Regions from separate parts of the Streptomyces sp. NPDC012794 genome, predicted to be linked through region 2. Evidence: riboswitches for the same ligand, from Rfam matches in the RefSeq annotation. Region 2 holds a riboswitch; the other holds the start of a gene.

What was found. A riboswitch is a leader RNA that binds a small molecule or an ion and turns the genes downstream of it on or off. The one in region 2 is predicted to bind S-adenosylmethionine.
Positions count from the first base shown of each region.
Region 1: linked by a shared signal. The riboswitch ahead of thrC (threonine synthase) and the one ahead of ACFY7H_RS09765 (aminotransferase class V-fold PLP-dependent enzyme) in region 2 are both predicted to bind S-adenosylmethionine.

Region 1 covers NZ_JBIBCI010000016.1:80,450-95,479, reverse strand. The annotation lists gene arfB (alternative ribosome rescue aminoacyl-tRNA hydrolase ArfB) at 1-213, shown strand, start outside; gene ACFY7H_RS26195 (flavin reductase family protein) at 238-810, opposite strand; gene cdgB (diguanylate cyclase CdgB) at 1,331-3,061, shown strand; gene ACFY7H_RS26185 (CBM35 domain-containing protein) at 3,130-4,140, shown strand; gene ACFY7H_RS26180 (1-phosphofructokinase family hexose kinase) at 4,165-5,082, opposite strand; gene nagA (N-acetylglucosamine-6-phosphate deacetylase) at 5,186-6,337, opposite strand; gene ACFY7H_RS26170 (ROK family protein) at 6,337-7,269, opposite strand; gene ACFY7H_RS26165 (extracellular solute-binding protein) at 7,480-8,784, shown strand; gene ACFY7H_RS26160 (DUF3263 domain-containing protein) at 8,861-9,145, shown strand; gene otsB (trehalose-phosphatase) at 9,210-10,067, shown strand; gene ACFY7H_RS26150 (trehalose-6-phosphate synthase) at 10,098-11,558, opposite strand; gene ACFY7H_RS26145 (glucosyl-3-phosphoglycerate synthase) at 11,674-12,651, opposite strand; SAM riboswitch class I at 12,887-13,024, shown strand; gene thrC (threonine synthase) at 13,042-14,331, shown strand; gene ACFY7H_RS26135 (MoaD/ThiS family protein) at 14,367-14,645, shown strand; gene ACFY7H_RS26130 (cold-shock protein) at 15,027-15,030, shown strand, end outside.
Region 2 covers NZ_JBIBCI010000004.1:240,723-255,752, forward strand. The annotation lists gene ACFY7H_RS09730 (hypothetical protein) at 1-553, opposite strand, end outside; gene ACFY7H_RS09735 (NlpC/P60 family protein) at 579-1,631, opposite strand; gene ACFY7H_RS09740 (NlpC/P60 family protein) at 1,868-2,899, opposite strand; gene ACFY7H_RS09745 (NYN domain-containing protein) at 3,158-4,522, opposite strand; gene ACFY7H_RS09750 (hypothetical protein) at 4,562-4,801, opposite strand; gene ACFY7H_RS09755 (rhomboid family intramembrane serine protease) at 4,915-5,649, shown strand; gene ACFY7H_RS09760 (Lrp/AsnC ligand binding domain-containing protein) at 5,646-5,927, shown strand; gene ACFY7H_RS09765 (aminotransferase class V-fold PLP-dependent enzyme) at 6,007-7,407, opposite strand; SAM riboswitch class IV at 7,626-7,742, opposite strand; gene trpD (anthranilate phosphoribosyltransferase) at 7,885-8,949, opposite strand; gene ACFY7H_RS09775 (cytochrome bc complex cytochrome b subunit) at 9,128-10,753, opposite strand; gene ACFY7H_RS09780 (Rieske 2Fe-2S domain-containing protein) at 10,750-11,808, opposite strand; gene ACFY7H_RS09785 (c-type cytochrome) at 11,805-12,614, opposite strand; gene ACFY7H_RS09790 (heme-copper oxidase subunit III) at 12,689-13,309, opposite strand; gene ACFY7H_RS09795 (hypothetical protein) at 13,496-13,897, shown strand; gene ACFY7H_RS09800 (Ig-like domain-containing protein) at 13,984-15,030, opposite strand, start outside.

The DNA.
Region 1 (15,030 bases), on a different contig from region 2:
GTGGTGACGGTACGGGCCTCCGAGCACCGCTCGCAGTTCCGCAACCGGGAGATGGCGATGGTCCGGATGGCCTCCCTGCTGGCGGAGGCCACGGCCCCGCCGCCGAAGCCGCGCCGGGCGACGAAGATCCCCCGGGGGATCAACGAGCGGCGCCTGCGGGAGAAGAAGGCCCGGGGCGAGACCAAGCGGAACCGCAGCGGGCGCGACTGGTAGCGCGGCCCGACCGGAAGAGACGGCCTAAGGGGCCAGGTGCCGGTAGCGGCCGCGGAAGTAGGCCAGCGGCGGTGCGTCCGGGACCGGGAGGCCGGCGGCGAGGACGCGGCCGACGACCAGGGTGTGGTCGCCCGCCGTCACGCGGGACTCGGTGCGGCACTCCAGGGTGGCCAGCGCGCCCGACAGCAGCGGCGCGCCCGACAGGGCGCCGCGTACGTACGGGACCCCCTCGAACAGCAGCCGGTCGCTGATCCGGCCCTTCATCGCGAAGCGGCTCGCGACCTGGAGCTGGCTGTCCGCGAGGAGGGAGACCGCCCACAGCGGCTGCTCGGCGAGCAGGTCGTCCATGCGGGAGTCCTCGCGCACGCTCACCAGGACCAGTGGCGGGTCCAGGGAGACCGACATGAAGGCGGTGGCCGTCATGCCGACGTCCTCGCCGCGGGGTCCGCCGGCGGTCAGGGGCGGCTCGTGCGCGGTGATCAGGCACACGCCGGCGGCCAGCCGGGACATGGCGGCACGGAACTCGTCGTTGCTCACCCCCTCAGGATGGGGGGTGGCGGGCGCGGGAGCCGGGTCTGCGGCGGTCGTCTTGGGCACGTACCGAACGCTAGTCCCGCGCCCGCCCGCCGCACATCGGCCCCCGGTCCCCACCGCCTCCCCGACCGGGGTCCTAGGCCCTGTCGTCAAAGTCCCGCCTGGCCCGCGGCCCCCGGCACCGCACCTCGCCGCGTTGTCGGGGCACCCAAGTACGTCCAGTACTCGGGTGCCCCTCCGCCTTGCGATGCACGGCACCGGACGCCGCAGGCCTGACCGGCGCTCCTTTGACGACAGGACCTAGGCCCGGAGGTGAAAGTCCGCCCCACCGGCGCCACTTTCGCGCCGCGGCCCGGGCCCAGGCCGTATCGTTTGCCGCCGGGAACGGGAGGGAGCGTTCCCACTCCGTACCCCCTCCCCAGCACGCCCTTATTCATCTCATGTGACTTGAGTCACAGAGGGCAAGATTTGTTGACCCTGTGTACCTGCCGCACAGCTCACTGTGATTCAGTGGACGGGACACCGCAACGAAACGCCGATGACATACCTGGAGTTGCTGTCGAGGTCTCGGGGAGAGCGAGCAATGGAGACCGAGTCGGAGCCGTACGTCCGTCTTGCGACCTTGCGGCAGCTGCACCGGGTGGTGGCCGAGCTCAACACCGCGCGGAGCCTGGCGGACACCCTGCAGACCGTAGTGGACGGCATCGTCAGGGGCCTCGGCTACGAACTCGCCTGCGTCAACCTCGTACGCCCTGACGGGGATCTCGTGGTCGCGGCCTTCGCAGGCGACCCCGCCGCCGAAGCCCTCATCACCGGCCGCGTCGGTTCCCGCCCCGCCTGGGAGCGCCGCCTGACCATGGGCGAGGACTGGGACGGCCTGCGCTTCATCCCGCACACCGAGGGCTGGGTCCTCCTGGAGGACGACGTCCCCCAGTGGCACACCGACGGCCCCGATCCGCGCTTCCAGGACGAGTGGCACCCCGAGGACCGGCTCTACGCCCCCATGTACGCGACGGGCGGGGAACTGCTGGGTGTCATTTCGGTGGACAGACCGCGCAATGGGCGCCGCCCCGGCGCGTGGGGGCGCGAAGCGCTCCAGATGTACGCCTTCCAGGCCGCCATTGCGATCAGCAACGCCAGGCTCCGCGCGAACATGCAGCGCGCCCTGGTCCGGCTGGAGCGGGAGCAGCAGGCACTGCGCGCCAGCGAGGAGTCGTTCCGGCAGGCCTTCGAGTACGCGCCCAGCGGCATGGCCATCGCCGAGATGGGCGGCGACCAGCACGGCCGGCTGCTGCGCACCAACGACGCCCTGTGCCGCCTCCTGGGCCGGCCCGCCTCCGTGCTGCGCCGCTACTCCTTCTCCGACCTCGTCCACCCCGAGGACATCGGGACCCTGCTGCGCACCTCCGCCGAGGGCGGCCGCGCCGAGCTGCGCCTCGGGCGGCGCGACGGCACGTACGTCTGGGTCTCGCTGCGCAACTCGGTGGTCGCGGACGCCGCCGACGGGCCCCGCTTCCTGCTCACGCACGTCGAGGACATCGAGGAGCGCAAGCGGCACGAGCTCCAGCTCGCGCACCGGGCCAGCCACGACTCCCTCACCGGTCTGCCCAACAGCGCCGAGCTGCGCTCCCGGCTCGGGGCGCGCCTGTGCCGGCGGCCCCAGTCCGTACGGGCCAGCGCGGTGGAGGCGCTGGACGCGGCGTACGAGGGCCGCCCCGGGGCGGGTGGTGCCGGCGAGCACGGCTTTCCGCCCGAGGGGCAGCAGCACGGGTACGGCGGCGGCTACCCCGCCGGGCCGGGCGCCGCGCAGACGGGCGACTCCTTCGACTTCCCCGGCCCGCTCCCGGGCCGGCCGGACGGCCCGTACGACCACCACGTGCACACGGTGGCGCCCGCCGGCGACATCGACGACGGCACGAAGGGGCTCGCGGTGCTCTTCTGCGACCTCGACGGCTTCAAGTCGATCAACGACCGGTTCGGCCACCACACCGGCGACGCCGTCCTGATCGAGGTGGCCCGGCGGCTGACGACGGGCGTCAGGGACGGTGACACCGTCGCCCGGCTGGGTGGTGACGAATTCGTCGTCCTCGCCGACGGGCTGGGCGCGGCCGACGCCGCCGACCTCGCCGTGCGGCTGCGCAACGCGATCATCCCGCCGATTCGGGTGGACGGCCGCGCGGTGCGCGTGGGAGCGAGTTTCGGGATCGGCTGGGCCAGCTGCGGGATGTCCGCGGAAGAGGTGCTGCGCTCCGCCGACCAGCGGATGTACATCGAGAAGCGGTCCCGTTCCAAGGCGCACCGGCGGGCCGGCTGATCACGCGGGCCGCCCGTGGGCGCACGTGTTCGGGGTAGGCTCCCGTGGGTCGAAAGGAGTGACCTGCGATGACGACGCCCGCGAACAACGGCCCGCACGGTGGGGCGAACAAGCCCGAGGACGATGACCCGTTCGGCTACCTCTACGCGGACGGCCAGGCCGCCGGAGCCACCCCGCCCGGTCAGGGCGGCGGATACGGCTACCCCGGCCCGACGGCCGGCGGACCGTCCGGCGCGCAGCCCGGCGTCCCCCGGACCTCGTACAACCAGGTGCGCACGGTCGGCGAGCGGACCTACGGCGGCCAGCGCGGCGCCGTTCCGCAGCAGCAGCCCCCGCAGGCCTACCAGGCCCAGTACCAGGCGCCCGAAGCCCTCCAGGCGAACGGCTACGGCGTCCCGCAGCAGCCGTCCGCGCCGACGGCGCCTCACCAGCCCGTCCCGTCCCGGGGCGGCGGCCGCGGCGGTGGCTCCAGCCGCCGGGGCATGGTGATCGCGGCGATCGCGGTGGTCGCCGCCGTCGGCATCGGCATCGGCGCGGCCGTGGTCTTCGGCAAGAAGAACGACAAGGACGACAAGAACCAGGCGACGGGCCCGGCCCAGTCGGTGGCGCCCTCGCAGAAGTCCGATCCGGAGCCGAGCGGATCCCCGCAGCCCTCGCAGGCCCCGCTGCCGAAGGCGGACGCCTCCGGGGCGGGCATGGCCCTGACGGGCGGCGCGGCGCTGCAGGCCACCGTCCCCGGTGCGAAGAGCGCGGGCGGCCAGTACGTCGGCAACTTCAACCAGACCGGCGCGGCCGTCACTTGGACGCTGGACGTGCCCAAGGCGGCCCAGTACAAGCTGAAGATGACGTACGCGGTGCCGGGCAAGGACGCCAACACCACGTTGACCGTCAACGGCGAGGCGCAGTCCCGGCCGATAAACATGAAGAACTTCGCGCACGCCAAGCCCGGTGAGTGGGGCTGGACGTACACGCACTCGCTGGTGCAGCTGAAGAAGGGCACCAACACGGTCAAGATCTCGTGCGAGACCGGCAACCAGTGCGAGATCAACATCGACCAGCTCTGGCTCGAACAGGGCTGACCGGGCCTCCGGCCGGCGGCCGCCCTACAGGGCCGTGACCTTCACCGACCCCCGTACCTCCTCGTAGGTGCGGGGGTCGAAGTCTCCCGCCGTCGGGGCGTGGACGGTGGCCGCGGAGAGGGCCACCGCGCGGGTGAGGCGCTCGGGCCAGTCCAGGCCCCGGGTGAGCGCGGAGAGCAGGCCCGCCACCGCGGAGTCGCCCGCGCCGGTGGGGTTGCCGCGCAGCGGCCGGGGCGGGGCCGCCTCCCAGGTGCCCTCGGGGGTGGCGGCGAGCAGACCGGCGGGGCCCAGGGAGGTGACCACGGCGTGGGCGCCGCGGCGGCGGGCGTCGCGGGTGGCGGGCAGCGGGTCGCGGGAACCGGTCAGCTCCGCCAGCTCGGCGGCGTTCGGCTTGATGACCTCCGGCCGGGCGGCGACCCCGCGGCGCAGGGCCTCGCCGCTGGTGTCCAGCAGGACCGGGACGCCGGCCGCGCGGGCCGCCCGTACCAGGACCGCGTACGCGCCGACGGGCACGCCCGGGGGCAGGCTGCCGCAGAGGGCCACGGCGCGGGCGCCGGTGAGGAGTTCGGCGTACCGGTCGAGGAAGGCGGCCCATTCGGCGGCGGAGATCTGCGGGCCGGGCTCGTTGAACTGGGTGGTGTCGCCGGTGCTGTCGTCGACGACGGCCAGGGTGCGCCGGGTGGTGCCGGCGCAGGGGACGAGGGCGTCGGCCACGCCGGGCGTGTCCGCCAGGAGTTCGCGTACGACCTGCCCGGCCGGGCCGCCGGCGAAGCCCGTCGCCGTGACCTCGTCGCCGAGCGCGGCGAGCACCCGGGCCACGTTCAGGCCCTTGCCGCCCGCGCGTTCGGTGACGCCGGTGACGCGGTGGGAGGTGTGCGGCAGCAGTCGCGGCACCCGGTGGGTGATGTCGAGGGCGGTGTTGAGCGTCACGGTGAGGATCATGGCCAGTCCCGGTCTTGGTGTGTGCCGGGATCATGCCAAATCGAGGGCGGCCGGCCCAGTCCCGCGGGCCGGCCGCCCCGGTCGTGCCGGGTGGACGGCCGGTTCAGGACGGCGGGCTGACGATCCATTCGCCGCGCCGCATGACGCCCTTGACGTCGAACGACGCGTCCAGGACCACCAGGTCTGCGTACTTTCCGGGCTCCAGCGAGCCGACCTCGTCGTAGAGGCCCAGCAGCTTGGCCGGGTTGGCGGAGATCGCCTGGACCACGGACTCGACGGGCAGCCGGTCCACCGTCACCGACCGCTTGAACGCGGTGTCCAGGGTCAGCGTGGAACCGGCGATGGAGCCGCCCTCCACGAGCCGGGCCACGCCTTCGCGGACCTCCACCTCCAGCGGGCCGAGGTGGTAGGTGCCGTCGCCGAAGCCGGCCGCGTCCATGGCGTCGGTGATCAGCGCGACGCGGTGCGCGCCCGCGTGGTGGAAGGCCAGCTCCAGCATCGCCGGGTGCAGGTGGGTGCCGTCGTTGATCAGCTCGACGGTGACGCGTTCGTCCTCCAGCAGGGCGGCGATCGGGCCGGGAGCGCGGTGTTCCAGGCCCGGCATGGCGTTGTAGAGGTGGGTGGCGACGGTCGCACCGGCCTCGATGGCCTGGCGGGCCTCGTCGTACGTGGAGTCGGTGTGGCCGATGGCGGCGATGACCCCGTGCTCGGCCAGCAGCCGTACGGAGTCCAGGCCGCCGGGGAGTTCGGTGGCGAGGGTGACCATGCGGGCGGCGCCGTGCGCGGCGTCGACCAGCTTGCGGACCTCGGCCGGGTCGGGGTCGCGCAGCAGGTCCTCCTTGTGCGCGCCCTTGCGGCAGGGGTTGATGAAGGGGCCCTCGAAGTGGATGCCGGCGATCTCTCCCTGCTGGGTGAGCTCGGCGAGCAGTCCCGCGCGGCGGGCCAGTTCGTCCAGGCCGCCGGTGACGGTGGAGGCGACGAGGGTGGTGGTGCCGTGTTCGCGGTGGGTGCGTACGCCCTTGAGGACCTCCTCGGCGGTGCCGGAGGTGAAGGAGGCCCCGCCGCCGCCGTGGTTGTGCATGTCCACGAAGCCGGGGACGATCCAGTGCCCGGACAGGTCGGTGACGTCCGCGTCCTCGCGGGCGCTGCCCGCGATGCGGGCGCCCTCGACGATGACGCGGCCGCCCGCCACGATCCCGGTGGGCAGCACCACCCTCGCGCCGGAGAGAACGGTGCTGTGTGCGCTTCCGGACATCAGGCAGGTACCTCCGTGGCGAGTAGGTCCCAGGCGAGCAGCCCCGCGCCCAGGCATCCGGCGGTGTCCCCGAGGGCAGCCGGAACGATCTCGGGCAGCCGCTGGAACGTCACGCGCTCCTCGACGGCGGTCCTCAGTGGTGCGAACAGCGTTTCCCCGGCCTCGGCGAGCCCGCCACCGATGATCAGCGTGTTCGGGTCCAGCAGGGTGATGGCGGTGACCAGGCCGTCGGCGAGGGCGCCGATGGCGCTCAGCCAGACCTCGCGGGCGGCCGCGTCCCCGGACTCGACGGCCTTGGCGCAGTCGGCGGCGTCGGCCGCCGGGTCGCCGGAGGCGGCGGCCCAGGCGCGGCTGACGGCGGAGGCGGAGGCCAGGGTCTCCAGGCAGCCGTGCTGGCCGCAGCCGCAGGCGGGGCCGCCGGGGCGGACCACGATGTGCCCGATCTCACCCGCGTAGCCGTGGGCGCCGGCCTCGATCCGGCCCGCGATGCCGATGGCGCCGGCGATGCCGGTGCCGAGCGGGACGAAGAGGAAGCGGTCGGCGCCCCGGCCCGCGCCGATGCGGCCTTCGGCGAGTCCGCCCGTGCGGACGTCGTGGCCGAGGGCGACCGGGATCCCGCCGAGGCGGGCGCCCAGCAGTTCGCGCATCGGTACGTCGCGCCAGCCCAGGTTCGCCGCGTACACGGCGATGCCCCGGTCGGCGTCGACGATGCCGGGGACGGCGACGCCGGCGGCCGAGGCGGCCGTGCCGAAGCGGGCGCGGCCCAGGCCGAGGAGCTCGTGGGCGAAGTCCAGGATCGTCTCGACGACGGCTTCGGGGCCCCGCTCGCGGCCGGTGGCGCGGCGGGCCTCGTGCAGCAGGGTGCCGTCCGCGCCGATGAGGGCGGCCTTGATCCCGGTGCCGCCCACATCCAGGGCGATGACGTGTTTCACGGGTTTCACAGCAGACAGTCTCGCGTGCTCGGCGGGGAAAGGTCTAGTCCATTGGAGGGGATTGTTGAGCAGCCATACAAATCCGGGCACCTGCCCGGACACGGTCCGGACACAGTCCGCGGCGCGGCCCGTTCCGGATGTGGAGGAGCCGCCAAAGTGGTGTAGACCTTACGTCGGATCGTACGTACAACCTGGGGTGGATCAAGAACTGTGAAGGGCCGTTACCTGAGGCCGGCGGCGACCGGCGCCGCGCTGTGCCTGACCGTGGCGACGCTGGCGGGCTGTGGAACCGTCTCCGGCCTCACCGGGGACAACGAGGTGACCCTGCGGGTCGTGGCGGCCGACTACGGGGACAATCCGCAGAACTCCTCCGCCGGTTACTGGAAGGACCTCGCCACCTCCTTCGAGAAGGACAACCCCGGCGTCCGCGTCGAGGTCAGCGTCTACTCCTGGTCGGAGGTCGACGCCAAGGTCGCCGCCATGGTCAAGGCCGGCAAGGCCCCCGACATCGCGCAGATCGGCGCCTACGCCGACTACGCGGAGGCCGGCAAGCTCTACACCGCCGACGAGCTGCTCTCCGTCAACACCGAGGCCGACTTCCTCGCCCCGCTCGCCGACGCGGGCAAGGTCAAGCGGGTCCAGTACGGCATGCCCTTCGTCGCCAGCACCCGGCTGCTCTTCTACAACCAGAAGCTGCTCGGCGACGCCGGGGTCATCCCCAAGGACGCCAACGCCTCCTGGCAGCCCAAGAGCTGGGCGGAGCTGGAGGCGGCCGCCAAGAAGCTCAAGGCGGCGAACGTCCCGACCCCCTTCGCGCTGCCGCTCGGCCGCGAGGAGGCCCAGGCCGAGACGATGATGTGGATGCTCGCGGGCGGTGGCGGCTACACCGACAACGAGGAGGCGTACGCGATCGACTCCCCGGACAACGTCAAGTCGCTGGAGTTCCTGCGCGACAAGATGGTCGGCCAGCAGCTGACCGGCCCGGTGGAGCCCGGCAAGCTGGACCGCCAGGCCGCCTTCGACGCCTTCACGCGCGGCGAGGTGGGCATGCTCAACGGCCACCCGACGCTGCTGAAGCAGGCCGCCGGCAAGGGACTGCGGTTCGGCATGGTCGCCATGCCGACCGCCGACGGCACCGACCACTCCACGATGGGCGTCGCCGACTGGGTGATGGCCTTCAAGAACGGCCACAAGAAGGAGTCCGGGAAGTTCCTGGACCACCTGTTCTCCGCGAAGAACGTGACCGCCTTCACCAACCGGTACGACCTGCTGCCGGTCACCACCAGCGGCTACCGGGCCATGGCCGCCAGCACCGGCGGCACGGCCACCCAGCTGAGGACCTTCCTGACCGCCCTGCCCAGCGCCCGGCTCTACCCGGTCGGCAAGAAGTCCTGGGCCGGCGTCAGCGAGGACGTCAAGCAGAACATCGGCAAGGCCGTGCAGCCGGGCGGGCAGCCCGCGAAGGTACTGGAGGAGATCGCCACCAGGGCGCGCAAGGCGGACGGCGAACGCTGACCCCCCGGCCCGTGGCACACCGCTCCGGCCGGGACCGGGCCGGGGCGGTGTCGGTGGGCGGCGTTAATCTGGCCGTATGACGGACGGCGGCCAGGCGGGTGAAACGGCGGGGAACGGGGCGGCGGAGACGGCGCACGGCCGGCTGACCGCCGCCGAGGCCGCCGTGCTCGCCTACGAGGGCCGCAGCTGGCCCGGCCCCGGAGCCAAGGAGCGGGCCGTGCGCGAAGGCCTCGGGCTCACCCCGGTCCGCTACTACCAGCTGCTCAACGCCCTCATGGACGACCCGCGCGCCCTCGCCCACGCCCCCGGCACCGTCAACCGCCTCCGCCGCATCCGCGAGGCCCAGCGGGCCAGGCGCTGAGCGGCCGGCCCCGGCTCGGGGGAAGGCTGGTCGGCGCCGCGGCCGCCCCGGTAAGGTCATCCGTATGGGGAGCCAGCCGCACGACCTGCCGCCGATGCCCGTGCCCGCCACCGCAGCCGGACGCGAGGGACTCGAAGCCCTCCTCCGCGCACCCCGCAGAGCCGTGATCGCCCTCGATTTCGACGGCACCCTCGCCGAGATCGTCCCCGACCCCGACCAGGCCCGCGCCCATCCCTCCGCCGTGCCGGCGCTCGCCGCGCTGGCGCCGCAGGTGGAGGCCGTGGCCGTCGTCACCGGCCGGCCCGCCGGGGTCGCCGTCCGCCACGGCGGCTTCGCCGGGGTGCCGGGACTGGAGCACCTGGTGGTCCTGGGCCACTACGGCGCCGAACGCTGGGACGCCGTCACCGGCATCGTCCACGCCCCCGCCGAACACCCCGGCGTCGCCGCCGTACGGGCGGAGCTGCCGGGGTTCCTCGACGCGATCGGGGCGTGGCGCGGGACCTGGATCGAGGAGAAGGGCCGGGCGCTGGCCGTCCACACCCGCCGCGCCGAGGACCCCGCCGCCGCCTTCGAGGCCCTGCGCGAACCCCTCGCGGAGCTCGCCGCCCGGCACGGGCTGATGGTCGAGCCGGGGCGCGCCGTGCTGGAGCTGCGCCCGCCGGGCACGGACAAGGGCGTCGCCCTGACCGAGTTCCTGGAGGAGCGGGACGCCGGGGCCGTGCTGTACGCGGGGGACGACCTGGGCGACCTCGCGGCGTACTCGGCGGTCGAGAAGCGCCGCGCCGAAGGCCTCCCGGGGCTGCTGGTGTGCAGCGGCTCGGCGGAGGTCCCGGAGCTCGCGGCCCGCGCCGACCTGGTCCTCCCGGGCCCGGCGGCGGTGACGGCCTTCCTGGCGCGGCTGGCGGCCGCCCTCACTTCCTGAAGGCGGGACGCGGGCCGCGCCCCGCCCGCCTCACCCCCGCAGTGCGTCCAGCTGGGCCGTGAACCAGGCCGCCGGGGGGAGGGCCGTCGCGGCCGCCGCCAGGCGCTTGGTGCGCTCCGCGCGTTCCGCCGGCGGCATGGACAGGGCCTCGTGGAGGGCCGCGGCCGTCGCCGAGACGTCGTACGGGCTGACCGTCAGCGCGTCCCCGCGGAGCTCCTCGTACGCCCCCGCCCCCGTGGACAGCACCAGCGCGCAGCCCGCCTCCGACACCACCGGGATCTCCTTCGCGACCAGGTTCATCCCGTCCCGCACCGGGTTGATCAGTGCCACGTCGGCCAGGCGGTACGCGGCCAGGGAGCGGGCGAAGTCGTCCTGCACGGAGAGGAGGACCGGCTGCCAGTCCTCCGTGCCGAACTCCTCGTTGATCTCCGCCGCCAGCTCGCGCACCGACGCCGTGTACGCCCGGTACACCTCCAGGTCCTGCCGTGAGGGGTAGGCGGACGCCAGGTGCACCACGCGGCCGCGCCACTCGGGGTGGACGGTCAGCAGCTCCCGGTAGGCCAGCAGGCCGCGCAGGACGTTCTTCGACAGTTCCGTGCGGTCGACCCGGACGATGGTCCTGCGGTCGCCGACCTCCGCCCTCAGCGCGGCCAGCTTGTCGTCGACCTCCGGCCGGTGCGCGAGCGTGCGCAGGTCTTCCTCGTCCACGCCGAGGGGGTACTGGGTCACCGCGGTGAACCGCTTCTCCCCGTACCCGCTCCCGTCCGCGGTCGTCCTGCGGTGGTGCACCCCGCTCTGGCCGTCCCGCGGGAAGAACGCGCTCGCCACGCCGCGCACGTCGTCCATGGTGGCGCCGCTGATGAAGTTGTCGGCCCACCCCCACGTGTGGAAGCCCAGCCGGTCCGCCCCGAGCATCCCCCACACCAGTTGGCTGCGGATGTCGTCCGGGAGCATGTCCAGGAACTCCCGCGACGCCCACGGGGTGTGCGTGAAGTGCGCGATCCGCAGGTCCGGGCGCAGTTCGCGCAGGGCCCCCGGGACCAGGGCGAGGTGGTAGTCCTGGACCAGGACCGACGCGCCCTCCGCCGCCTCCTCCGCCAGGGCCTCGGCGAAGGCCTGGTTGTACGCGGTGTACGAGTCCCAGCGGCGGCGGAACGCGGCGTCGAAGACCGGCTCGCGCGGGACGTCGTACAGGTGGTGGTGGGTGAACCAGAGCACGGAGTTCGCGATGCCGTTGTACGCGTCGTCGTACACCTCGGGATCGATGTCCAGCATCCGGACGCCGGGCTCGGAGACGCCCCGGCGGACGGCCTCCCGGTCGGCGTCCGACAGTGCCGCGCAGATCCAGAGGGCCTCCGGCTGCGCGGCGAGCGCCGCGGACAGGCCGGAGACGAGGCCGCCGCCGCCGCGCCGGGAGCTGAGGGTGCCGTCGGCGTCGAGGGCGTACGAGAGCGGGCCGCGGTTGGCGGCGACGAGAACCTGAGAAGCCATACGGGAAGCCATGCGGCGAACCTAGCCCGGTCCGTCCTCGCTCAAACGTCCGGTAATTGTCCGGTTCGTCACGTCCTGGCCGGCCCGGGGCCCACGCCACCCGTCGCCCCGGGCCTCACGCCACCCGCCGCACCGCGTACTCCTCGACCTCCAGCATCGGCGGCCGCTCCTCCGTGTCCACCGCGTACGTGCGCGGAACGAACCCGTCCGGCCCCCGCTCGAACTGCGTGAGCCTCGGCCGTACCCGGGCGTGCGCCCAGCGGTGGCCGGGGGAGTGCCCGGCCGCGAGCCGCAGCTGCGCGGTGCGGTAGATCGCCGCGGCCATCCGGCCCAGCGCCTGCCCGTCCTGGTGCCGGTGCAGCCGGACCCCGACGTCCACCTGGGCCAGCGCGTCCAGCCCGACCGTGTGCAGCGCGTCCACCAGCAGGCCCAGCTCCACCCCGTACCCGACGGGGAAGGGCAGCCGCTCCAGCAGGGAGCGGCGTACGGCGTACTCGCCGCCCAGCGGCTGGACGAAGCCGGCCAGCTGGGGCCAGTGGAGGTTGAGGAGGGGGCGGGCCACCAGCTCCGTGACGCGCCCGCCCTGGCCCGGGGCGTCGCCGAGCGGGCGGTCGTACATGGCCTTGACGAACTGCACCGGCGGGTCGGTCAGCAGCGGTCCGACGATCCCGGAGACGAAGGCGGAGTCGAAGTCCCGCAGGTCGGCGTCCACGAAGCAGACGATGTCCCCGGTGGTGGCCAGCAGCGAGCGCCACAGAACCTCGCCCTTGCCGGGCACCGCCGGGATCCGCGGCAGCACCGAGTCCCGGTGCACCACCCGGGCGCCGGCCCGCGCCGCGACCTCGGCCGTACGGTCGGTGGAGCCGGAGTCGACCACCACCAGCTCGTCCACCAGGGGGACCGCGAGGCCCTCGATCAGATCGCGCCGGATCACCTCCACGATCTGCCCGACCGTGGCCTCCTCGTCGAGCGCGGGCAGCACCACGCTCACCGTCGTACCGGACGCCCGTTTCCGGTCGAGCAGCCGGTCGAGCGGTCGGTCGGCGGCGGACCAGGAGCGGACCGCCAGCCAGCGCTCCACGTCATCCAGCACTCTCAGCACTCCCTGGGCTTCTCTGCGGCACTCGGCGACCGATGCCCGGCGCTCGGTACTCGGCGGCACTCGGCGGTTTTCGGCCGAATTGTGATCCATCTCGCGGTTCGGACGGCTGTCTCAACCGCCCGTCCCTTCGGTTACAGTCTTGAACAACGCGAAGGACCACCGCATGCCGGGGGTCCCGCGTACAAACGCACCGGCGCGCCAGAGAGCGCGTGTGCCGGTGCCATACCGCTCATCCAGAGGGGCAGAGGGACACGGCCCGTTGAAGCCCCGGCAACCCTCCAGTCGGTTCTCGCCACGCGAGGCCCCGGCTAGGGAAGGTGCCAATTCCGTCTCATGGCGAAGTGCGCCATGGGGAAGATGAGGAGAAAGGGCCTCGCCATCATGGCTGCACAGACTGTCGCCACCTCTGCCACCACCGGGTCCGTCGATCTGGGACCCGCCACCGGCCTTTCCTGTCGTGAGTGCGGCACCCGCTTCGAGCTCGGCCCGATCTTCGCCTGCGTCGAGTGCTTCGGCCCCCTGGAAGTCGCCTACGAGCTCCCGCTCGGCGACCCGGAGGCCCTGCGCGCCGCGATCGAGGCCGGCCCGAACAACATCTGGCGCTACGCGCCCCTGCTGCCCGTCCCGGCGGACGTGGCCTCCAAGCCGAGCCTGAATCCGGGCTTCACCAAGCTCGTGGACGCCGAGAACCTGGCCAAGGAGCTGGGCGTGACCGGCAAGCTCTACGTCAAGGACGACTCCGGCAACCCGACGCACTCCTTCAAGGACCGTGTCGTGGCCATCGCCGTCGAGGCCGCCCGCGCCTTCGGCTTCACCACCCTGTCCTGCTCCTCCACCGGCAACCTGGCCGGCGCCGTCGGCGCCGCGGCCGCCCGCGCCGGCTTCCGCTCCTGCGTGTTCATCCCGCACGACCTGGAGCAGGGCAAGGTCGTCATGGCCGGTGTCTACGGCGGCGACCTGGTCGGCATCGAGGGCAACTACGACGACGTCAACCGCTTCTGCTCCGAGCTCATCGGCGACCCGCTGGGCGAGGGCTGGGGCTTCGTCAACGTCAACCTGCGCCCCTACTACGGCGAGGGCTCCAAGACCCTGGCGTACGAGATCTGCGAGCAGCTCGGCTGGCGGCTGCCCGACCAGCTCGTCATCCCGATCGCGTCCGGCTCCCAGCTGACGAAGATCGACAAGGGCCTCCAGGAGCTGATCAAGCTCGGTCTGGTCGAGGACAAGCCGTACAAGATCTTCGGCGCCCAGGCCGAGGGCTGCTCCCCGGTGTCGACCGCCTTCAAGGCCGGTCACGACGTGGTCCGCCCGCAGAAGCCGAACACCATCGCCAAGTCCCTGGCGATCGGCAATCCGGCGGACGGCCCGTACGTCCTGGACATCGCGCGGCGCACCGGCGGCTACGTCGAGGACGTGAACGACGAGCAGGTCGTCGAGGCCATCAAGATCCTGGCGCAGACCGAGGGCATCTTCGCCGAGACCGCGGGCGGCGTGACCGTCGGCGTGACGAAGAAGCTGATCGAGAACGGGCAGCTCGACCCGGCGCTGACCACCGTGGTCCTGAACACCGGTGACGGCCTCAAGACCCTGGAGGCGGTGGCCGCGGACAGCGGCCAGAGCGCCACCATCCGCCCCAGCCTGGACGCGTTCCGCGCCGCCGGCCTGGCCTGACCATCCCCCTGCTCTACCGGAAAGGCAGTAGCGCCATGAGCGTCAACGTCCGCATCCCCACCATCCTGCGCACCTACACCGGCGGCAAGGCCGAGGTCCCGGCCGAGGGCGCGACCCTCGCCGAGGTCATCGAGTCCCTGGAGCGGAACCACCCGGGCATCGCCGCGCGCGTCCTGGACGACCAGGGCAAGCTGCGCCGCTTCGTGAACGTCTACGTCAACGACGACGACGTGCGCTTCGAGGGCGGCCTTCAGGCAGCGACGCCGGACGGCGCCGGCGTCTCGATCATCCCCGCCGTGGCCGGCGGCTGCTGACCGAACACATCAGAATTGCCCCCTCCGGCATAAACGGAGGGGGCAATTCTGCTTGATTGGGCGCGGTAGAGTTGGGGCAGTCCCCTCCGCTGTTCTTGCCCGCCGCATATGAGCGGGCCGACGGATGGTTGACATTGAGTCAACATGCGCGCGCCTTTTGGGCCTTTGGTGCTGCTTGTCTGGCCCGAGTTGCCCTGGAATATTCCAAATTTTCACTCTATTTCAACGTTTCCGCGTGTCCAGATTTCTCGTCGGATTGACCTGTTGCTGACAGCACCGGTGCGGATACATTCAGCCGCGGTCGAGGCGTTCCGGCGCAAGTTCTGACCCGGGACCGCGAAGTGCGGTCCCGCGCAAGGGCCAGTAATAGGGGAGTTAGGCATGG
Region 2 (15,030 bases):
CCTCCAGCGTGCCGGGGGCCAGGACCACCACCCGCCGCGCCCACGGCCCCGGCCAGGCGGCGTTCACCGCCGGGACCGCCCGGTCGGCCTCGGCCGCGAGGGCGGACAGCGCCCGCCGGCTCGGGCCGGCGCCGAGAACCAGGCAGTGCGCGCCGCGTACGGCGGTCACCGCGCCGTGGTCCCACAGCTGCGCCACCGCTCCGGGGGCGGGCCGGTCGGCGGTGATCCGCCAGGCGGTGCCGTCCCGGGTCAGCTCCACCTCGCGGGCCGAACCGGCGGGGGCGCCGTCGTAGCCGGCGAGCCGGTAGCGCAGCTCGGCGCGCGCGAAGGCCCGTACGCCGTCCCGCCGGACCGAGGTGACCTCGTAGGACCAGCCCTCCAGGGGGATACCGGCGAGCCGTGCGGGCGGGGCCGCCGACCAGCCGGCGACGGCCCGCCGCACGGCCCCGTCGGCGGGTTCGGACGGCGCCGGGTCCGCGCAGCCGGCCGCCGGGAGCGGGCACAGCGCGAGCGCGAGGAGGCGTACGGCGGTGCGGCGGCGGACCGGGATCATCCGCCGATCGTACGCACGGCCCGGCTCAGGGCCGGGTCACCGAGGACACCGGCATCATCCCGACGGGGTCGTAGCGCACCCGCGCGCCCGGGTAGGGGGCGTGCACCACCTGGCCGTTGCCGACGTACATGCCGACGTGGCTGGCGTCGGAGCGGTACGTCACCAGGTCCCCGGGCTGTGCCTGCGAGAGCGGTACCTGCCGGCCCGCGTACCGCTGCGCCTGCGAGGTGCGCGGCAGGGAGACCCCGGCCTGGCGGTACGACCACACCATCAGACCGGAGCAGTCGAAGCCGGAGGGGCCGGTGGAGCCCCACACGTACGGCCGGCCGACGGCCGCCCGGGCGGCCATCACGGCGGTCATGGCGCGGCCCGAGACCCGGCCGCCGCCGAAGGGCGGTCCCGGCGGGCCGTCGACGCCGTCGCGGCCCCCGGAGCGGGAGGCCCGCTCGAAGTCGGCCCGCTCCTCGGAGGGCATGGCGTTCAGCAGCCGGCGCGCGGCGGCGAGCTTGGCCGTGACCGCGCGCTTCTGGGTGGCCACTTCGGTGCGCAGGGACTCCAGTTCGGCGAGTTTGCGGGCGGCTTCCTGGCGCTGCTGCGCGATCCGCCGCTGCTCCTCGCGGAGTTCGCCGAGCTGCTCGGCCCGGCGGCCGCTGAGCCGGTCGAGGACGGCGGCTTTGTCGAGGTAGGCGCCGGGGTCGTCGGACAGCATCAGTTCGACGGTCGGGTCGAGCCCGCCGGAGCGGTACTGGGCGCCGGCGAAGGCGCCGAGGACCCCGCGCATGGTGTTGATGCGGTCCTGGCCTCGGGCGACGGCGTCCTGGGCCCGGCTGATCTCGGCGCGCAGGGCGTCGGCCTTCTCGCCGGCCTCGTTGTACCGCTCGGTGGCCTGTTCGGCCTCTTCGAAGAGCCGGTCGACCTGGGCACGGGTGCCGCCGGAGGGTTCGTGCGGGAGCCCCGGGGAGGCGAGCGCGGGTGCGCCCGTCATGGCCACGGCGGCGCTGGCCGCGGCGGCGGTGAAGGCGGTGACCTTGGTGTTCCGGTCGAGGCCGCTGAGCCCGGGCCGGCGATGGGACGCCACGTGGAACCGCTCCCTTCCGCTGCGCGGGGCCCGGGTCCGCCCCCCGTGGACGGACGTGTGCCGGGTTCCGCGCTGGCAGACAGTAGCCGCGCGGCCACGCACGGGCCAACGGCCGCGGCGGCGGCCGCGGGGCGGGGTGCCGCCTCAGACGCAGGTCATGGGCGGGGCGCGGGGCGGGATGGGGTCAGCGCAATTCGCCCGGATGGGCGGTGCGCGGGGCGGTCCGCCGGGCGGGATCAGACCCGGACGCCGAACTGGAACGGCATGTTGTCCATGGACTCGTACTTGACCCCGCCGCGCGGGTTGGAGGCGTGCAGGGTCATGTTGTTGCCGGCGTACAGGCCGACGTGGTGCAGGTCGTCGTAGAAGAAGACGAGGTCACCGGGCTGGAGCTGACCGCGGCCGATGCGCGTTCCGTCATTGGCCTGGGTGTAGGTGGTGCGGCTGATGCCGACGCCGGCCTGGGCGTAGGCCCACTGCGTCAACCCCGAGCAGTCGTAGGCGCTGGGGCCGGTGGCGCCCATGATGTACGCGCTGCCCACCTTGGTCTTCGCGGCGGCCAGGGCGGCTCCGGCGCGGCCCGAGGCGCTCGTGGCGGGGGCGGCCTTCTCTGCGGCGGCCCGCCCGGCCTTGCTCTGCCGCGCCTCCTCGTCCTTGAGCCGGGCGCGCTCCTGCGCGGTCAGCGTGTTGAGGAGGGCCTGGGCCTCGGCGAGTTTGTCCTGGGCGGTCTTCTTCTTCTCGGCGAGCTCCTTGCGGGTGGCGTCGAGGTCGGCGAGCTTGCCGGTGGCCTCCTGGCGCTGCTGCGCGAGGGCGCGCTGCTTGGCCTGGATCCTGGCTATCGCTCCGAGCTGCTTCCCGCTCAACTGCTGGAGCGTGGCGGCCTTGTCGAGGTAGGTCTCCGGATCGCCGGAGAGCAGGAGCGCGACGGACGGGTCGACCACCCCGCCGCGGTACTGTGCCGCGGCCAGCGAACCGAGCGTGTTGCGCAGGTCGTTGAGTTCGCCCTGGTCGCGGGCGACGGCGTCCTGGAGCTGCGCGATCTCCTTCTCCAGCTTCTCCTGGTGCTCGCGGGCCCCGTTGAACTTCTCGGTGGCCTGCTCGGCCTCCTCGTAGAGCGCGTCGGCCTTCGACGCGACCTCGTCCTTGCCGGGCTTGTCGGGGGCGGCCACGGCGGACTGCGAGGAGAGGGCGACCGCCGCGGCGGCGGTGGCGGTGAGCACGGTCACGCGCGTGCGGGTGGGCTGCTTGGGTCGACGGTGGGACGCCACGGGGGCGAGCTCCTTCTTCCTCGGGCCGCCGAAGACGGGCGCGGGCACGCTCGGCAGCACCTCCGCCCGCACTCGGACGAGTGACCTACCGCACGAAGGTTTGAGCAGACCCTAGTGACGGGCCTTGATCACTTCAAACCCCCAGCGGAAAAAACCCGCGCCCGTTCCGCTTCCTTTACCCGGGGCCCACACTGCGTACCGAGGGGCTGACGGTCCGTCTTCCGCTTCTGTCGCCGGACCCGGCATGGGCCCCAGGCGTCACGAAACGCGCGAAAGCCGCTTGAGCAGCAATGCGGACGTCACCGGCCGGGCGCCCGCCTTGGCCACCCCGTCGGCGACCTCGCGGTCGGTGGAGACCACCACCACCGGACGGCCGGGCGGCTCGGCCCGCACCAGCTGGCGGATCAACTCGTCAGCGGTGACACCGGCCTTGGAGAACAGCACGCGCACCCCGCGCGGGGGTGCGAGCAGCACCGGCGCCGCCAGCTCCGCGCCGTCGAAGACGCACGTCATCTCGGCGCCCGTCTGGGCGGCCAGCATGGACAGCCCGCCCAGCAGCCGCAGCCGCTGCTTCTCCAGCGGCATCGTCGGATAGCCGGTCTTCGTCACGTTGTAGCCGTCGACCACCAGATGCGCCTGAGGAAGCGCCAACAGCTGGTCCAGCAGGGCCGGATCGGTCTCCGACAGGGCGCGCGCGGCGATGTCCTTCGGGGTCATCCGGCCCGGCTCCACCGCGTCGACGGTGTCGGCCGGCCGCGTGGAGACGGGCGGCAGCGCCAGCTCCCGCCGCAGCCCCGCCGCCGCGTCCAGGACCGTGTCCAGGAGCAGCCGCAGCCGCATGTCCTCGATGCTGCGCCCCTCACGGGTGGCGCGGCGCGAGGTCTCCAGGGAGGACTCCACCTCCGCCAGACGGGACTTGAGGCGCCGGGACTCGCTCTCGGCGGCGGCCACCTGCGCGGCCGCCTCACCCCGGATCGCGTCGATCTCGCCGTTCAGCTTGCGCAGCGCGGCCTCGCCCCGTTTGACGTCGCTCAAGGCGCTGCGCAGCTTGCGCTGAAGCGATTCCGCTTCCTTGCGGGCGGCCTCCAGCTCGGCCCGTACCTGCTCGCCCCCGGAGCGCTGGGCCTCCTTCAGGTGGGCCAGCTCCTCGCGCAGCCGCTCCAGCTCCCGCCGGGTCTCGTCGCCGACCCGCTCGGCGTCGGCGCGCTGCGCCTCCTCGCCCGCGGAGGCCACCAGCTTGACCCAGCCGGCCGGACGCAGCACGTACGCGGCGGCCGCCACGTCCAGCGGGTCCGCGGCGGCGGGCGGGGCCCCGGACTCCAGGGCTCCGGCCAGCTCCGGCTGCGCCTCGCGCAGCTTCTCCGCGATCCGGCTGCGGAAGACCCCGTCGGTCTCCACGGCGACGGCCATGGCGTTGCCCGCGAACTTGGCACGCCGGGTCGGGGTGAACCGGGCGTACTGGCGCAGCTGCGCCGGAAGGTCCGCGACCGTCAGGGCGCCGAAGGCGTCCGAGACGATCGTGACGACCCGGCGCCGCACGCCTTCCGGCAGCGGGCGGTCGAGGACCTCCGCGGCGTCACCGGCCGCGTCGGCCGGCCTCGCGCCGCTTGCTGGCTCCACAATCCGTCACCCCTACCGTGATCTACTGTGGGCCCGGCTCCGTCAGGAGTCGGTGCCCGGCCTGTCCACGAGCTCGATCTGGTCCACCGCGTTGCACCAGCGGCAGCGGACCGACTCGATGGTCTCACTGACCACCTCGCGCTCCTCGACCTTGGGCTCCCCGGCGAGATCGAGGTGGACGTACTCCACGACCTTCGACGATCGGGTGACATCGAACCGCGTGAGGTTGCCGCACAAGGTGCAGCGCCACCGGGTGGTGTCGGTCGGCAGGGGAACCGTCATCAGGCCGCTCTCTCCTTCGTAGCTCATTCAATTAAAGCCTCGCGCCGCGGTCGCCGGACCGCAGCACGTAACCCTACGGCCTGGCACCACCCTCAGGCGGGTCCGGCTGCGTCATGCTCTATCGCATGATCGTAAAGTGGCGGACCCTGTGCGAGGCCGCCCGGGGCCCCGTGATCACGTACGCGCTGATCGCGGCCTGCTGCACGGTGTTCTTCCTCGGACCGGCTTCTGGCCTGAACCCGGCCTACGGGACGGGCGAGCTGCTGATGGAGAGGGGGACGGCGTACTTCCGGCGCTGGGGCGTAGTCCCGGACGAGCTCTTCTCGGGAGCGGCGCGCCCGCTGCTGACCCCGCTGACGGCGCTCTTCGTCCACGGCAGCTGGCTGCACCTGCTCGGGAACATGCTGTTCCTCTACGTCTTCGGCGTGATGACGGAGGAACGGATGGGCCGGATCCCGTTCCTCGCCTTCTACGTCTGTACCGGATACCTCGCGCTGGCGGCCTACGCGGCGGCCAACGCGTCCTCGGACCAGACCCTGGTGGGGGCGTCCGGGGCGATCTCGGCGGTGCTGGGGGCCTTCCTCCGCCTCTTCCCGCGGGCCCGGGTGACGAGCCTGTTCCCCTTCCTGCTCTTCCTGCCGCTGCGCTTCCCGGCGTGGATCGTGCTGCTGTTCTGGTTCGGCCTCCAGTGGCTGGCGGCGCAGCGCGCCGGGAGCGGCCCGGGAGTGGCCTATCTGGCCCACGTCGTGGGCTTCTCGGTCGGCTTCCTCTACGCGTGGGGGCGGTATCGCCGTGCGACTAGAGTGAGGAGACCAGTGACTGCCGTCGAGGGAGACAGCCAACCGTGATCACCGCGATCGTGCTCATCAAGACCAGCGTGGACCGCATCCCCGAGATCGCCGAGTCGATCGCGCAGCTGGACAGCGTCAGCGAGGTCTACTCCGTCACCGGCACGTACGACCTGATCGCCCTGGTCCGCGTGGCCCGTCACGAGAACCTCGCGGACGTCATCCCGGGCCGCATCAGCAAGATCCCGGGCGTCGAGGCCACCGACACCCACGTGGCGTTCCGCACGTACTCCCAGCACGACCTCGAAGCCGCCTTCGCCATCGGCCTGGACGCCTAGCCTCTGCTCCGGTCCGGTCCGGTCCGGTCCGGTGCGGTGCGGGGAGGCCGCCGCGCGGGGCGGCGGCCCGCTCGCGGTACTACACCGCCGGGACGCAGCGGCCCTGCTCCGTGCGGTACCGCCACTTCGCGCCCTCCTCGACGAGCTCCCGCACGGCCTTCACGAAACGCTCCACGTGCTCGTCCGGGGTGCCGGCCCCGAAGCTGACCCGGATGGCGTTCAGCGACCGCTCCCCCGGCGCCGCCTCCGGCGCCCCGCACTCCCCCTGGGCCTGCGGCTCGCCGCCCAGCAGGGTCCGTACCAGCGGGTGGGCGCAGAAGAGGCCGTCGCGCACACCGATCCCGTACTCGGCGGACAGCGCGGCCGCGAAGTGCGAGCTGTTCCAGCCGTCGACCACGAACGAGATGACGCCGACCCGCGGGGCGTCGTCCCCGAACAGGGACAGCACCCGCACGGCCGGGACCTCCGCGAGGCCCTCGCGGACCTTGGCGATGAGGTGGTCCTCCCGGGCGACCAGGTTCTCGAAGCCGGCCTCCCGCAGCGCGCGGCAGGCGGAGGCGATGGCGTAGACGCCGATGACGTTCGGGGAGCCGGCCTCGTGCCGCGCGGCGGTGGTGTGCCACTCGACGTCGACGCCGCCGTCCTCGCGGCGGGCCACCGTACGGGAGGCGCCGCCGCCCGCGAGGTACGGCTCGGCCTGCTGGAGCCAGTCGGCGCGGCCCGCGAGCACGCCCGAGCCGAAGGGCGCGTACAGCTTGTGCCCGGAGAAGGCGACCCAGTCCACGTCCAGCTCCCGTACGGAGACGGGGTGGTGGGGGGCCAGCTGGGCGGCGTCGAGCACGATCCGCGCGCCGTGGGCGTGCGCGGCGGCGGCGAGTTCCCGTACGGGCCACAGCTCGCCGGTCACGTTGGACGCGCCGGTGACGCAGACCAGGGCCGGGCCGTAAGGGTCGCGCCCGGCCAGGGCCCGCTCCAGGGTGGCGACGGCCTCGCCGGGCGTGCGCGGGGCGTCGAGGCAGGTGACCCGGGCGTCGCCCCAGGGCAGCAGCGAGGCGTGGTGCTCGGTCTCGAAGACGAAGACCCGGCAGTCGGCGGGCAGCGCGGCGGCGAGCAGGTTGAGGGAGTCGGTGGTGGACCGGGTGAAGACCACCTGGTCACCGGGGCGGCAGTCGAGGAACTCGGCGACCGTGGCCCGGCTCTGCTCGAAGAGGTCGGTGGACAGCTGGGAGAGGTAGCCGGCGCCCCGGTGCACGCTGCCGTAGTACGGGGCGTACGCGGCGACGTCGTCCCACACCCGCTGCAGCGCCGGGGCGCTGGCCGCGTAATCGAGGGCGGCGTAGGTGACCTCGCCGCCGGTGACGAGGGGGACGGTGACGTCCCGGCCGAGCACCGGCAGCGGCCCGCGACAGGCGGGGCCGTCGGCGGCGGCGGTGGCGGTGGCGGTGGCGGCGCTCAGGGATGCGGATGCGGATGCGGACATGGCGGTATCTCCCGGCAGGCAGGGCTGAATGGCTTCGGGTGTGCCCGTACGCGGGTACGGCTCGGCGGCCGACCTGAGGGGTACGGGGAGCCCCGGACCTGACGGGGGTACACGGAAGGGACCCGGTCCGGGGGTTGAAGAAGGGGCGGAGTCGCCCTATCGCATTCGCTTGCTCACGGAAAACGCTCCTCGAGAGACCAGGACCCCTGGTATCGAGGGATCCGCGCTTGCCGTAGACCTCGCTGCCTACGGCCTGGTCATCACCCGGGGCACCCCGCCACGGAAGGAGGGTTGCCGGACAGCAAGCCGGGGCCTGAACGCTGTCACTCGTGACCTTGGGGAGCATCCTGCCACACGGGCCCGCACGCGCAAGACCCCGGTCCGCATCGTGGACCGGGGTCACCCCTCCGTACGTCTTCCCGCGCCGTCTCCCGCCGTGGGCGGCGGAAACGGCCGCGGGCGGCGCCAACGGCCGCGCTACGCGTTGCTGGCCGCCACCCACCGCTCCAGCGCCGCACGCGCCGCGCCCGAGTCGATGGCCTGCGCCGCACGGGCGATACCGCCCGCGATCTGCTCCTCCAGGGAGCCCGTGCCGGGGTCGAGGGCGACCAGGGCCGCCGCCGCGTTCAGCAGGACGGCGTCGCGGACCGGGCCCGTCTCCCCCGCCAGCAGGCGGCGGGCGACGTCCGCGTTGTACGAGGCGTCCTCGCCCCGCAGCCGCACCACGTCCACCAGCGGGATGCCGACGTCGCGCGGGTCGAAGGGCAGCTCGGTCACCGTTCCCTCACGGACCCACCACACGCGGGAGGTGGCGGTGGTGGTCAGCTCGTCGAGGCCGTCGTCGCCGCGGAACACCAGGGCGGACGAGCCGCGCTCGGCGAGCACCCCGGCCACGATGGGAGCCACCCGCGCGTCGGCGACGCCGGTGGCCTGCGCGCGGACCTTGGCCGGGTTGGTGAGCGGGCCGAGGAAGTTGAAGGTGGTGCGGATGCCGAGGTCGCGGCGGGCGGCCGCCGCGTAGCGCAGCGCCGGGTGGAACGTCACCGCGAAGCAGAAGGTGATGCCGGCCTGCTCCGCGACCTCCGCCACCCGTGCGGGGGTCAGGTTGAGGTTGACGCCGAGCTTCTCCAGCACGTCCGAGGAGCCGCTCGCCGAGGACGCGGCCCGGTTGCCGTGCTTGACCACCTTCGCGCCGGTACCGGCCACCACGATGGAGGACATCGTCGAGATGTTCACCGTCTTGGCCCCGTCGCCGCCGGTGCCGACGATGTCCACCGTCCGGCCCGGCACCTCGATCAGGTTGGCGTGGGCGTACATGGCCCGCACCATGCCCCCGATCTCCTCGACGGTCTCCCCCTTGGCCCGCAGCGCGACCGCGAAACCGGCGATCTGCGCGTCGGTGGCCTCGCCCCGCATGATCCGGTCCATCGCCCAGGCGGTGTCGTCCGCGCCGAGGTCACGGCCGCCGAGCAGGGCGTCGAGGACACCCGGCCAGCCGCGGGCCGCCACGCTGTCGCCGCCTGCCGGGGTCACAACGTTCATGGTCCGCTCCTGCTGCTCGTGGGCCGCCCGGTGTCGGCGCCCACGCCGAATGGGAAGGATCTCAGCCTATCCAGCCCGGATGACAGCGAAGAGCCCCGTCCAATCGCTGGACGGGGCTCTCGCTGTGGCAACACCGGGATCGGCCGGAACCGATCCCCCGAGCGGGTCGTGCCGGAGATCAGTGGTGGCCGTGTCCGGCCTGGATCTCCTTGTACTCCTCCACCGTGGGCTTCGGAATCTGGTTGTTCTCCGCGTAGAAGCCCTTGCTGAGCTTCGCCCGCAGCTTCTCGCCGCGCGTCACCTTGCGCTCGACGCCGTTCTCGTCGACCGTCGGGCCGATCTCGATCGGCGCGTACTGCTCGTGCGCGGTGAGCGTGTGCAGCTTGTCCTGGGACAGCGGCTCGTGGACCTCGACGAACTCACCGTGCGGCAGACGCTTGATGATGCCGGTCTCGCGACCGTGCAGCACCTTGTCGTGGTCCCGGCGCTGGAGGCCGAGGCAGATCCGCTTGGTGACGATGAACGCCAGGACCGGGACGACGAAGAAGCCGATCCGGACGAACCACGTGATCGAGTTGATCGACAGGTGGAAGTACTGGGCGAACATGTCGTTGCCGCCGCCGATGAGGAGCACGATGTACTCCGCGATCCAGGCGACACCGAAGGCCGTACGGGTCGGGACGTTGCGCGGGCGGTCCAGGATGTGGTGCTCGCGCTTGTCGCCGGTGACCCAGGACTCGATGAACGGCCAGACGGCGATGGCGCCGAGGACCAGCGGGAAGAGGATCAGCGGGATGAACACGCCCAGGACGAGCGTGTGGCCCCACAGGTTGATCTCCCAGCCCGGCATGGCACGGATGAGGCCTTCCGGCATGCCCATGTACCAGTCGGGCTGCGCACCGGTGGACACGTGGTCCGGGCGGTACGGGCCGAGCGCCCAGATCGGGTTGATCGAGGCGATCGCCGCGATGGCCGCGATGACACCGAAGACCAGGAAGAAGAAGCCTCCGGCCTTGGCCATGTAGACCGGCAGCAGCGGCATGCCGACGACGTTGTTGTTCGTCTTGCCGGGGCCGGCGAACTGGGTGTGCTTGTGGAAGAACACCAGGATCAGGTGCGCGACCAGCAGGCCCATCATGATGCCGGGCAGCAGCAGGATGTGCACCGAGTAGAAGCGCGCGACGAAGTCGCCGCCCGGGAACTCCCCGCCGAAGAGGAACATCGACAGGTAGGTGCCGACGACCGGGACGGACAGGATGGCGCCCTGCATGAAGCGGACACCGGTACCCGAGAGCAGGTCGTCCGGCAGCGAGTAACCGGTGAAGCCGGTGAACATGCCGAGGACCAGCAGCAGGAAGCCGAAGATCCAGTTGACCTCACGCGGCTTGCGGAACGCGCCGGTGAAGAAGACGCGCATCATGTGCACGACCATGGCCGCGACGAAGATCAGCGCCGCCCAGTGGTGGATCTGGCGGATCAGCAGACCACCGCGGACGTCGAAGCTGATGTCCAGGGTCGAGGCGAAGGCCTCGGACATCAGGACGCCCTGCATCGGCACGTACGAGCCGTGGTAGACGACCTCGTTCATGCTCGGATGGAAGAACAGCGTCAGGTACACACCCGTGAGGATGATGATGATGAAGCTGTAGAGGCAGATCTCACCCAGCATGAAGGACCAGTGGTCCGGGAAGATCTTGCGCATGTTCGCCTTGGCGAGGCCGTAGATGCCCAGGCGGCCGTCCGCCCAGTCGGCTACGCGCTCGCCGCGCGACGCGGTGCGTTCGTTGTTGGCAGAGGTACTCATCCGCGCTCCCAGAATGCAGGACCGACGGGCTCTTCGAAGTCGCCGTGCGCCTCGAGGAAGCCTTCGCTATTCACACCGATCCGCAGCTGCGGGAGGGCGTGACCGGCCGGGCCGAAGATGACACGGGCGCCGTCGGAGAGGTCGAAGGTGGACTGGTGGCACGGGCACAGCACGTGGTGCGTCTGCTGCTCGTACAGGCTGATCGGGCAGCCGACGTGGGTGCAGATCTTGGAGAAGGCCACGATTCCGTCGTGGGACCACTCCAGCTCCTGCTTGTCCTTGATGTCCTCCGGCTTGATGCGGACGATCATCAGGGCGGCCTTGGCGATCTGGACCTGGAAGTCGTGCTGGTCCTCCTCCAGGCCTTCCGGCATGGCGAAGGTCAGCGAACCGACCAGGACGTCCTCGGGACGCAGCGGCTCCATCGTGTTCTGGTTGATGAGCAGCTTGCCCTTGGACCACAGGGTCTTGCGCAGCTTGTCCTCGGGCAGGGGGCCCAGGTCGCGCAGGATCACGACGGCGGAGAGCGGCAGCAGGGCCAGCGCGCCGAGCATCGTGTTGCGGATCAGCGGGCGGCGGGCGATGCCGGACTCGTTCGCACCGGCGGCGAAGTCCTGCATGACCTTCGCCTTGACCTCCGGGGAGGCGGCGACCTCGTGGCGCTCGTCGGCGACCTCGACGTCGGACATCAGCGTGCGGGCCCAGTGGACCGCGCCGGCGCCGATGCAGAACAGGGCCGCGCCCAGCGTCAGGCCGAGCGCGAAGTTCAGCGCGCTGACCTTCCCGACGGGGAAGATGTAAACGATCTTCTCCACCGGGATGGACACGAACGCGGCGATGAAGCCGATCGTGGCCAGCATCGACAGGGTGAACAGCATCGCGACCGTACGCTCGGACCGCTTGGCGGCCCGCTCGTCGATGTCCTGGATGCGCGGCTTGTGGACCGGGAGGCCCGGGTCCGCGAACGGGTCGTCCGCGACCGCTACGGCACCGTGGTGCGCGTCGCCCTGCTCACTCGGCAGGTGCTTGTCTTCGGGAATGTCTTGGCTACTCATGACTTCTTGGCCTTAGCGGTGTGGGCCGCGACCCAGACGGCAACAGCGATCAGCGCACCCAGGCCGAAGATCCAGCCGAACAGACCCTCGGAGACGGGACCGAGGCCGCCGAGCTTGAGGCCACCGGGGCTGGTGGACTTCTCGCCGTTGACGTTCTCGAGGTACGCGATGATGTCCTTCTTCTGCTTCTCCGGCATGGTGCTGTCGGGGAAGGAGGGCATGTTCTGCGGGCCGGTCAGCATGGCCTCGTAGATGTGCTTCGGCGAGACGTCCTCAAGGTTGGGGGCGTACTTGCCGTTCGTCAGTGCGCCGCCCTCGCCGGTGAAGTTGTGGCACTGCGCGCAGTTGTTGCGGAACAGCTCACCACCAGCGGCGATGTCGGCCCCGGCCGGGTCGTACTGCTTCTCGGTCGGCGTGATCGGACCGGCGCCGAGGGACGCGACATACGCCGCGAGCTGGTCGATCTGGGCCTGGGTGTAGATGTTCGGCTTCTTCGGCACCTGGGCGCCGGGCTGCTGGGCGGGCATGCGGCCCGTGCTCACCTGGAAGTCGACGGCCGCGGAGCCGACGCCGACCAGGCTCGGGCCGTCAGAGGAACCCTGACCGCCGGTTCCGTGGCAGCTTGCGCAACCCACGGCGTAGAGCTTCTTGCCCTCCTCGATGGCGAGGGACTGGGCGGTTTCATCGGCCTGCGCCTTGCCCGCGGGCGCGAAGGCGGCGTACAGCCCCCCAGTGACCGCCAGCGCGAAGAGTAGAACGACGACCGCCGCCAGCGGATGGCGTCGTCGTGCGGAGAGCTTTTTCACGGATTACCCCGGTGTCAGGATCTTCTGCGTCGGTGTTTCTGGATGGAGTGCCGGGCGAGCCGGCGACGTGTTCGCTACTTGATCAGGTAGATCGTCGCGAAGAGGCCGATCCAGACGACATCGACGAAGTGCCAGTAGTAGGACACGACGATGGCCGACGTGGCCTGTTCGTGGGTGAACCTCTTGGCCGCGTACGTCCGGCCGAGGACCAGCAGGAAGGCGATGAGACCGCCCGTCACGTGCAGACCGTGGAAGCCGGTGGTCAGGTAGAAGACCGTGCCGTACGGACCGGACGAGAGGGACATGCCCTCGTGCTTGACCAGCTCGGTGTACTCGAACACCTGGCCGCCAATGAAGATCGCACCCATGACGAACGTGATGATGAACCACGTCCGGAGCTTCTTCACGTCACCGCGCTCGGCGGCGAATACGCCGAGCTGGCAGGTGAGCGAGGAGAGCACCAGGATCGTGGTGTTCGTTGCCGAGAAGGGCAGATTCAAGGCCTCGGCCTGCTCTGTCCAGTACTCGGCACCCGTCACGGATCGCAGGGTGAAGTACATCGCGAAGAGGGCCGCGAAGAACATCAGCTCGGAACTCAACCAGATGATGGTTCCGACGCTGACGAGGTTCGGCCGGTTGACCGTCGGGTGCGCGTGCCCGGTATCTACTGTCGTTGCTGTCGCCACGACCGACATTATGTCGGTCGCTTATCCCGCCCTCACCCCGGGGGGTGCCGTTCGGAGTGTCAGGGGGGTGTGCAAGGCCCGAACGGCCCATCAGAAGACCGGTCGCGAGGCTCGCGGAACCGATGTTGACAACCGGTCGGACGGAGTAGCATCCCGCGCATCATCAGCGTGATTCACGGCCACGTGGAGGACGAAATGCGGGCGACTGCGCGGGTTCTGGTCTACAGCGACGACGCGGGTACCCGGGAGCAGGTGCGGCTGGCCGCCGGGCGCAGGCCCGCCCCGGACCTGCCGCCGGTGGAGTTCCTGGAGTGCGCCACGCTTCCAGCGGTCCTCAAGGAGCTGGATGCCGGCGGCATCGATCTGTGCGTACTGGACGGCGAGGCGGTTCCGGCCGGGGGCATGGGTGTGTGCCGGCAGATCAAGGACGAGATCTTCCGGTGTCCCCCGGTACTGCTGCTGATGGGACGCCCCCAGGACGCCTGGCTGGCCACCTGGAGCCGGGCGGACGCGGCGGTCACCCTTCCGGTGGACCCGGTCGACTTCCCCGACACTCTCGCGGGTCTGCTGCGGCCCCGGTTGTCACTGGACGCCTGAGGCGCGAGGGACACCCGGGGCGTGACGCGGGCCCGCGGCCGGCCCGGCGGGCCGCCCGCGGGCCTGTACGCCCTTCTGCGGGCCTCTCAGACGGTGGGGCGCAGCCGCGCCTGGTCGACGGGGCTGCGGCCTTCCTGGGTGCCCTTGAGGAGTGCGCTGCCCTCGCGCCACTCCTTCCACTCCATGTTCCAGTCGCCGAAGCCGTTGCCGAAGGTGTCCATGTCGTCGCCGATGCTGTTGATCACCCTGACGATGTCGCCCTCGGTGATGTTCTCGTAGAACCAGGCGGCGTTGCCGGTGCTCATGCCGGTGCAGCCGTGGCTGACGTTCTCGTAGCCGTGGGAGCCGATCGACCACGGCGCGGCGTGCACGTATTCACCGCTCCACGTCACCCGGGTGGCGTAGTACACGGGCAGGTTGTAGTACTCGCTGCCGCCGATGCCGACGGTGTCGCCGCGCATCCGTACGTAGTACTGCTTGCCGAGCACCACCTTGACCCCGTTGCGGGTGGAGAAGCCGGGCTTGCCGGTGGTCACCGGGATGGTGTTGATCACTTCTCCGTTGCGCTCGAACGTGAGGTAGTGCGAGGCGGCGTCGGTGGTGACCTCGACCCGGTCGCCGATCTCCAGCTTCAGCGGCTGGGACGCGGCTCCGTGGAGCTCGTCGGAGACCCTGATGCCCTCCAGGTTGCTCCGTACGGAGACGGTGCTGTGGGCGGGCCAGTAGTCCTTCGGGCGGTAGTGCAGGTTCTTGTCGTCCACCCAGTGCCAGGCGCCCTCGACCCCGGGCGGCGCGTCGACGACCAGGGCCCGTTCGACGACGGCGCGGGCGGCCTTGTCCTTGACGGGCTCGTTGAGTTCGGCCGTGAGGGGCTGGCCGACGCCGTACTTGCCCTCCTCGGGGCCGAATTCGACCTTGAGGACCTTCTTGGCCGGAGTGGTCTCGAACGTCGTCGTGCGCTGCCCCGGGGCCCCCCGCTGGTCCTCCGTGCTCACGGTGACCGTGTAGCGCACGCCCGCCGCCATCGGGACGGTGCTGTGCCAGCGGTCGCCCTTGGCGGAGAGTTCGCCCGCCAGGCGGCGGCCGTGCGTGTCGACGGCCATCACGTCGGTGATCCGCGCCTCGGCTCCCTT